Regions from separate parts of the Streptomyces sp. NPDC016459 genome, predicted to be linked through region 1. Evidence: riboswitches for the same ligand, from Rfam matches in the RefSeq annotation. Region 1 holds a riboswitch; the other holds the start of a gene.

What was found. Region 1 has a riboswitch for cyclic di-AMP ahead of ABZ567_RS11610 (LysM peptidoglycan-binding domain-containing M23 family metallopeptidase). Riboswitches for the same ligand answer to the same signal wherever they lie in the genome.
Region 2: it holds a riboswitch for cyclic di-AMP, as region 1 does, so the genes downstream of both, ABZ567_RS15210 (M23 family metallopeptidase) here and ABZ567_RS11610 (LysM peptidoglycan-binding domain-containing M23 family metallopeptidase) in region 1, are expected to answer to the same signal.

What each region holds. Positions count from the first base shown of each region.
Region 1 is NZ_JBEYCR010000003.1:305,556-309,759, forward strand. Features, by position in the region: gene ABZ567_RS11590 (aspartate aminotransferase family protein) at 1-160, shown strand, start outside; gene ABZ567_RS11595 (helix-turn-helix domain-containing protein) at 230-859, shown strand; gene ABZ567_RS11600 (DUF6126 family protein) at 879-1,034, shown strand; gene ABZ567_RS11605 (tyrosine-protein phosphatase) at 1,044-1,865, opposite strand; cyclic di-AMP (ydaO/yuaA leader) riboswitch at 2,259-2,413, shown strand; gene ABZ567_RS11610 (LysM peptidoglycan-binding domain-containing M23 family metallopeptidase) at 2,418-3,422, shown strand; gene ABZ567_RS11615 (SGNH/GDSL hydrolase family protein) at 3,585-4,204, shown strand, end outside.
Region 2 is NZ_JBEYCR010000005.1:110,695-114,898, reverse strand. Features, by position in the region: gene ABZ567_RS15215 (GntR family transcriptional regulator) at 76-759, opposite strand; gene ABZ567_RS15210 (M23 family metallopeptidase) at 1,010-1,780, opposite strand; cyclic di-AMP (ydaO/yuaA leader) riboswitch at 1,793-1,958, opposite strand; gene ABZ567_RS15205 (pitrilysin family protein) at 2,199-3,596, opposite strand; gene ABZ567_RS15200 (pitrilysin family protein) at 3,593-4,204, opposite strand, start outside.

The DNA.
Region 1 (4,204 bases):
GGAGGTGATCAAGCTGATCCCGCCGCTCATCATCGACGAGGCGGACGTGGACCGGTTCGTCACCGCCTTCACGGCGGTCATGGACGACGCCCACGGCGGCGGCGGGCTGATGTGGGACTTCGGCAAGACCTTGGTGAAGCAGGCCGTCGCGCAACGCTGACCCCGGTCGGGTCTTTGCCTCTGAGGCAAGAAACTTGCCTCAGAGGCACGATGCTGGCGCAATGGACGCATGGACCACGTCCCCGGGGACCTCTCCCCGGACCCCGCCACCCCCGGCTCCCTGCCGGACGTCGCCCCGCAGCTGCGGGCCCTGCGCCGCCGCCGGGGACTCACCCTGGAGGCCGCCGCCCAGCGGGCCGGCCTCTCCCCGGCCCACCTCTCGCGCCTGGAGACGGGGAACCGGCAGCCCTCGCTGCCGATGCTGCTCGCCCTCGCCCGGATCTACGGTACGACGGTCTCCGAGCTCCTCGGCGAGGCGCCGCCCGAACGCGACCCCGTCGTCCGGGCGGCCCGCTCCGAACCCGTCGAGGCCGACGGCTGGGTCTACCGCCAGGCGGGCGGCGCCGGGCGCGCCCTGCAGTGCCTGCGGGTCCACGTGCCGCACGCCACCCGGGCCGACATCGTGCGCGTCCACCCGGGGGAGGAGTGGATCCACGTCCTGGAGGGCCGGGTGCGGCTCGCGCTCGGTGACGTCGTCCACGTCCTCGACCGCGGGGACGGCGCCCACTTCGACTCGCTCACCCCGCACCGGATCGGCGCCGCCACTCCCGGCGGGGCGGAGCTGCTGTTCGTCCACACCCTGCTGCGGAGTCCCGTGGCCGAGCTGTGTCTCGGCGACGGGACGCCGCACCGACGCTGATGCTTCCGAAAGGGCTGACATGTCCGAGAAGTCACGACCGGTCACCGGTGAAGAGCGCGGGGAGGGCAAGTTCCCCAAGGGACTGGTCCTCCGGCTCTTCGCCTATCTGATCGCCGGCCACCTCTTCGCCGGTTTCCTCTACCTGCTCTTCGTGCTGGGTGGCCAGAACCAGTAGGCGGCGGGGTCACGCCTCGGTGAGCAGGCGCTCCCGCAGCAGCTCGCGGGTCTCCGGGGCCAGCTTCAGGCCCTCGGCGAGGTAGACGTCCACGGAGCCCCACGTCGTCTCGATCGTCTCGAAGGCCCCGCGCAGATACTCCACCCGTGCGTCGAAGAGCGGGCTCAGCAGCTCCATCACCTCGGGCGACATGGCGTCCGGCGCGGTGGAGCTGCGGCGCACCTTGTAGCGGCGGTGCGGTTCGTTCGACTTCACGTAGTCGGCCTCGATCGCCGTCCGCTCGACCCCGACGGCGAGCAGCGTGATCGCGATGGAGAGCCCGGCGCGGTCCTTGCCGGCCGCGCAGTGCATCAGGGCGGGGAGGCTGTCCTCCGCCAGGGCGTGCAGGATCCGGCTGTGCTCCGCGGTCCGCTCGACCACCATCTTCCGGTACGAGTCGGACATGGTGGCGGCCGCCTTGCCGTCGCCGAGGATCTCCCGCAGCTGTGCGATGTCGCCGCCGCGGACCAGCTTCCAGAACTCCTTGCCGTCCGCCGGATCGTTGAGGGGTATGTTCACGTTCCGCACGCCGGGCAGCTCGACGTCGGGGCCCTCCACCTTCCGGTCGGCCAGGTTCCGGAAGTCGAAGACGGTGTGCAGGCCCAGCGATTCGAGGAAGGCGGCGTCCGCCGCGGTCGCGTGGGCGAGGTGGCCGCTGCGGAAGAGGCGCCCGGGGCGGACGGCTCGCCCGTCGGTCGTCGGCAGACCGCCCACGTCCCGGAAGTTGCGGACCTCGGTCAGTGCGGGTTCGGTCATGTCGAGGGGCGGGACCTGCGGCAGCTGCTGCGTCACGGATGCTCCTGGTGGTCGGCGGTCGGGTGCCCGAAGCGAGATCGGTTCCAGGGGCAATCATCCAGGCGGGACGGTGCCGGGTCACCCCCCTGCACGGGAATGGGCGATCTGTCCGGATTAGGGCCTTGCGTACAACTCGCCCCGTTTGCGGGCGAGATGAGACTCGGCGCGTGAGCAGGGTCATAAAGGTGACGGATCGTGGCCGACGGCCGGAACCAATTGCCCTGCGTGAAAGGGGGATCGAAGGACCGTCATCCACGGAGGGTGACCGGAATTCCGGGGGAAAGGCGGGGCGGGGAAAGCGGGCGGAAAACAGTGGCTTGTTCGTGTCGACCCCGCTCGTCTAGCGTCACCGTCAATCCGGTCGGACCGCCGAATCCTGCCACCGTCCGGAATTCCCACTCACCCATGTGTGGCAGGAGCGGGGGACCCAGGAAGTACGCCGGTCCCGCGACGCAGGACGGCTTGGGGTGAAGCCGCGTGAGAGCGCGGCCGGACATCTCCAGTCCGAACCCGACAGCTCACCTCGTAGGCGCCGGAGAGGATTTCGTCATGCCCGCGAAGGGTAAGCACCGCCGCATCAAGACCAACCGCCTGACCCGCGGAATCGCCGCCGCCGGTACGGGAGGCGCCGTCGTCGCGCTCCCACTCCTCGGCGCCACCGGGGCCCACGCCGCCGAGCAGTCCGCCCCGGCCGCCGCCGGCCAGGCCGTCACCGCTGCCGCCCAGGTGAAGGCTCCCGCCTCCGCCAAGGCCGCCCCCGCCGCCAAGGCCGCACCGAAGACGTACTCCGTCGTGCGGGGCGACTACCTGTCGAAGATCGCCGCCGACCACCGCCTCGTGGGCGGCTGGCAGAAGCTGTACGCGGACAACCGCCAGGTCGTCGGCGAGGACCCCTCGCTCATCCTGCCCGGCATGAAGCTCACGCTCGGCGCCAAGAGCACCGCCAAGAGCACCGCCAAGGCCGCCGCCCCGAAGAGCGCCGCGCCCAAGGCCGCCCCCGAGCGGTCCTCCTCGAAGAACGGCGACACCCCGCGCGCCTCCCGCGGCGACGACCGCGCCGAGGCCTCGGCCCCCGTCACCCGGTCCTCGGACTCCGGCTCCTCCTCGTCCTCCGCGCAGTCCACGGGCTCCGGCGCCTCGACCTCCGGGTCCGGCTGGGTCTCCCCGGTCAGCGGCGGCATCTCCACCCCGTACCGCGCCTCCGGCTCCATGTGGTCCTCCGGCTACCACACCGGTGTCGACTTCATCGCCTCCTCGGGCACCACCGTCCGCGCCGTCGGTGCCGGCACGGTCGTCTCGGCCGGCTGGAGCGGCGCCTACGGCAACGAGGTCGTCATTCAGCACGCCGACGGCAGCTACTCCCAGTACGCCCACCTCTCCTCCCTCTCCGTCTCGTCCGGCCAGTCCGTCAGCGGCGGCCAGCAGATCGGCCTCTCCGGCTCCACCGGCAACTCCACCGGCCCGCACCTGCACTTCGAGATCCGCACCTCGCCGAGCTACGGCTCCGACATCGACCCGCTGGGCTACCTGCGCCAGCACGGCGTCTCCATCTGACACACCGGCACCCCGCGTGGCCCGGCACTCCCGTGCCGGGCCACCGGCGTGTTCCCCGTCTATTCCGGCTTGGCAAACTCTTTATCGGTGGCATATGTCACCCGGCGTCAACCCCTCCTTACGGTCGCGTAGGTCACATCCCAGAGGGAAGGATGTGCTCCCGTGGCAGACGATTCGAGATCAAGAGACAAGAACGTATTCGGGTCGTACGCGGCGATCGGTGACAGCTTCACCGAGGGCGTCGGAGACCCCGGCCCGGACGGGACGTACGTCGGCTGGGCGGACCGCCTCGCGGTCCTGCTCGCCGACCGGCTGCCGGAGGGCGACGCCTTCCGCTACGCCAACCTGGCCATACGCGGGCGCCTCCTCGACCAGATCGTGGCGGAACAGGTCCCGCGGGCGAAGGAACTCGCCCCCGACCTGGTGACCTTCTGTGCCGGCGGCAACGACATCATCCGCCCCGGCACGGACCCCGACGACGTGGCCGAGCGCTTCGAGCGCGCTGTCGCCGAACTGACCTCCGCCGTCGGCACCGTCATGGTGACCACCGGCTTCGACACCCGTGACGTGCCCGTGCTCAGGCACCTGCGGGGCAAGATCGCCACCTACACCGCCCACGTCCGGGCCATCGCGGACCGCTACGACTGCCCGGTCCTCGACCTGTGGTCCCTCCGGTCCGTGCAGGACCGGCGCGCCTGGGACAGCGACCGGCTGCACCTCTCGGCCGAGGGGCACACCAGGGTCGCCCTCCGCGCCGCCCAGGTCCTCGGCCTGCCGGTGCC
Region 2 (4,204 bases), on a different contig from region 1:
CATTTCCCCCCGAGCGACTTCGGGCAGCACGGGACCAGCCCGCCGAATTCGCATTCTTTGTATACGGTGTGCGCGTTAAGTCCGGGCGCTCGCCGTGTTGACGACATGTTGCGAAACCCTCACACGGCCGCGCGTCGGCCTTTTGAGGCGGTGCAGCGGCTGCGAGCGCTCCGCGTGCAGCGCGGTCAGCGCCCGCGCCCGCTCGGCGTCACCGCGCGCGAGGGCGTCCACGATCGCGCCGCGCTCGGCCCAGGCCTCCACCGGCTGCGCGGGCTCCTCGACCGCGTACATCCAGGCGATCTTGTGGCGCAGCTGGGTCAGCAGCGCCGTGAGGGCCGGGCTGCCGGAGGCCTGCGCCAGCGTCTCGTGGAACCAGCCGCCGAGCGAGCGCAGATCCTCGCCCTGGCCGCGCCTGGCCCGCTCCTGCCCCAGCCTGACCAGGCCCCGCAGCACCTTGAGGTGGGCCTCGGTGCGCCGCTGGGCGGCTCGTGCGGCGCCCAGGGGTTCGAGCAGCGCCCGCATGTCGAGCAGGTCGGCCGCCTCCTGCTCGGTGGGCTCGGCGACATGCGCGCCCGCATGGCGTCGGGTGACGACGAAGCCCTCGGACTCCAAGGTGCGCAGGGCCTCGCGGACCGGGACCCGGGAGACCCCGTACCGACGGGCGAGCTGTTCCTCGGTCAGCCGGCTGCCCCGCTCGAAGACGCCGGAGACGATGTCGTCCCGGATCGCCGTGCATACCGAGTGCGCGGGAATGCGCATGTCCGACCTCCGCCTTGGTCTGCGCGAGACAATTCTTGAGGCGCCTGTTCTGCGCCCGATCTGCGACTCTATTGCAGCGCGCCGGAATTTCCGATGCCCCAGCGGAATATGGAAGCCTTTTGACCGACGAAAAGCCCCGGCTCAGCACGAGCCGGGGCTTTTGCGACGCGACGCGGACCGGCCCTCGGGGGGCCGCGGTGCGGTCGGGGGGGTACGGGGTGCGGTGACGGGGGCGCGGCGGCGCCGTGCGTCAGACGCTGACGCCTCGGGCCCGGAGGTAGGCGACCGGGTTGATGTCGGAGCCGTACTCGGAGCTCGTACGCGCCTCGAAGTGCAGGTGCGGGCCGGTCGAGTTGCCGGTCGAGCCGGAGATGCCTATCTGCTGGCCCGGTTCGACGCTCTGGCCGACGTAGACGCCGATGGAGGAGAGGTGACCGTACTGGGTGTACGTGCCGTCGTTCATCCGGATGACGATGTTGTTGCCGTACGCGCCGCCCCAGCCGGCCTCGACGACGGTCCCGGAGCCGACGGAGACGACGCTGCTGCCGTAGCCGGCGTGGAAGTCGACGCCGGAGTGGCTCCCGGAGGACCAGAGCGAGCCGCCGGTCTGGTAACCGGTGGACACGTACGAGCCGGCGACGGGGAGCTGGAAGGAGTTCAGACGGCGGCGCTCGGCCTCACGGGCGGCGCGCTCCTCCGCCTCACGGATCTCCTTTGCGCGGGCCTCCGCCTTGCGCTTCGCCTCGGCTTCGGCCTTCGCCTTCGCGGCGGCCTCGAAGGCCTCCTGCTCCTGGGCGGCGGCCTGGGCGTTGATCCGGTCCACGAGGGAGTCCTCGGTGATCACCTTGGTGAGCCCGGTGTCCTCGACGGAGCGGTTGTCCGCGTCGGCGGCGAGTGCCGGGGAGGCGAGGGTTCCGATGACGCCGGTGGTGGCGAGTGTCGCGGCGCCGGCGAAGCCCAGGCTGCGGCGCGCCATCCGGCTCGAACCACGATGCTTCCCGGTGGCACGGGTGAACGCCATGTAGTGGCTGATCCTTTCCTTCCCTCTCGCCTACCGGGTTAGCTGACGGGTTCGGAGCAGGAAGGTCTCCTACGAGCCCCTCCGTACGAGACGAAGGCGCCCGATTCACCCCAGGGACTACGTGTGGGTCCCCGGCTCCCCAGGCTCGCGCCTGACGGGGACTCGGCGATGACTGTCCGGTTGCCGCGGGTGCGGCGGGTGCAACTGCCGAACAGACGCACCGACGCTATGCGGATCGTCTTTCAATCACCAACCGGACCGGCCTGTTTGTAAGACATGCCACAGAGCAAACGATCACCCTTGCTGCCAATACGGACAAAGGGGAGGGCTCCGACGACATCGTTCGTCGGAGCCCTCCCCGTGCCCCTTTTCTCAGGAGCCGGTCGGAACCGGTCCGGACAGGGGCCGGGAGCCGGAATCAGCCCGTCACGACGGTGACTTCACCGATGCCCAGCGCGCGCACCGGGTCCGCGATCTGCGCCGCGTCACCCACGAGCACCGTGACGAGCCGGTCCACCGGGAAGGCGCTGACCACGGCCGCTGTCGCCTCGACCGTGCCCGTCTCGGCCAGGCGCGCGTACAACTGGGCCTGGTAGTCGTCCGGAAGGTGCTGCTCGACCTGGTCGGCGAGCGTCCCGGCGACCGAGGCGGCCGTCTCGTACTTGAGCGGGGCGACCCCGACCAGGTTCTGCACGGCCGTCTCGCGCTCGGCGTCGGTCAGGCCCTCGGCGGCCAGCGTCCGCAGCACCTTCCACAGGTCGTCGAGCGCCGGGCCCGTGTTGGGCGTGTCGACGGAACCGCTGATGGCGAGCATCGCGGCTCCGTTCCCCTGACTGTCGGAGCGGAGCACCTGCGCGAAGGCGCGCACCCCGTAGGTGTAGCCCTTCTCCTCGCGCAGCACCCGGTCGAGTCGCGAGGTGAGGGTGCCGCCGAGGCAGTACGTGCCCAGGACCTGGGCCGACCAGACGCGGTCGTGCCGGTCGGGACCGATGCGGCCGATCAGCAACTGGGTCTGGACGGCGCCGGGTCGGTCCACGATGACGACCCGTCCGGTGTCGTCGGCGGTGATCGGCGGCATCGGGAGCGGTTCGGCCGGCTCGCCGGTCCAGGCGCCCAGGGTCTCGGCGAGGACCTTGTCCAGGTCGACGCCGGTCAGGTCGCCGACGACCACGGCGGTGGCCGTGGCGGGCCGGACGTACGCCTCGTAGAAGGCGCGGACCGCGGCCGCGTCGATCGCCTCGACGGTCTCCTCGGTGCCCTGGCGCGGCCGGGACATCCGCGACTCGGCCGGGAAGAGCTCCTTGGAGAGCTGCTTGGCGGCGCGACGGGCGGGACTGGCCGTCTCGTGCGGGATCTCGTCGAGACGGTTGCGCACCAGGCGCTCGATCTCGGTGTCCAGGAACGCCGGGGCGATCAGGGCCTCGGAGAGCAGCGCGAGGGCCTTGGGCAGCCGGGAGACGGGGACCTCCAGGGAGACCCGTACGCCCGGGTGGTCGGCGTGCGCGTCGAGCGTGGCGCCGCAGCGCTCCAGCTCGGCCGCGAACTCCTCGGCGCTGCGCCGGTCGGTTCCCTCGGAGAGCGCGCGGGCCATGATGGTGGCGACACCGTCGAGACCGGCGGGCTCGGCGTCCAGCGGGGCCGGCAGGAAGAGCTCCACGGCCACGACCTGCTGGCCGGGGCGGTGGCTGGTCAGCAGCGTCAGGCCGTTGTCCAGCTTGCCGCGGTCCGGGGCGGGGAAGGCCCAGGGCCTGGCGACGCCGGGCGTCGGCTGGGGGTGGAAGTCCATGCTCGTCAAGGACACGGCTGCGTCGGTCACTGGTCCGCTCCCTCTGCGTCGTCATCGCCGTCGGCGTGGTCGCTCTGCCCGGTCGCCAGGGGCTCGTAGACGAGCACCGCGCGGTTGTCGGGGCGCAGCGCGGCCGCGGCGGCCGCCCGCACCTCGTCCGCGGTGATGTCCAGGACCCGGTCGACGGCCGTGAGGGCGAGCTGCGGGTCGCCGAACAGCACGGCGTAACGGCACAGTTCGTCGGCACGGCCGGCGACGGTGCCGAGGCGGTCGAGCCATTCGCGCTCCAACTGGGCCTGCGCGCGCTCCATCTCCTCCGGCGTGGGGCCCTCGGCGGCGAACCGGGCGAGCTCCTCGTCGACGGCCGCCTCGATCTGGGGGACCTCGACGCCCCCGGAGGTCTTGACGTCCAGCCAGCCGAGCGATGGCGCTCCGGCGAGCCGCAGCAGGCCGAAGCCGGCGGCGACGGCCGTACGGTCGCGGCGGACCAGACGGTTGTGCAGACGGGACGACTCGCCACCGCCGAGCACCGTCAGGGCCAGGTCGGCGGCGTCGCACTCGCGCGTGCCGTCGTGGGGCAGCCGGTAGGCGGCCATCAGCGCGCGGGCCGGGACCTCCTCCTCGACGACCTCGCGCAG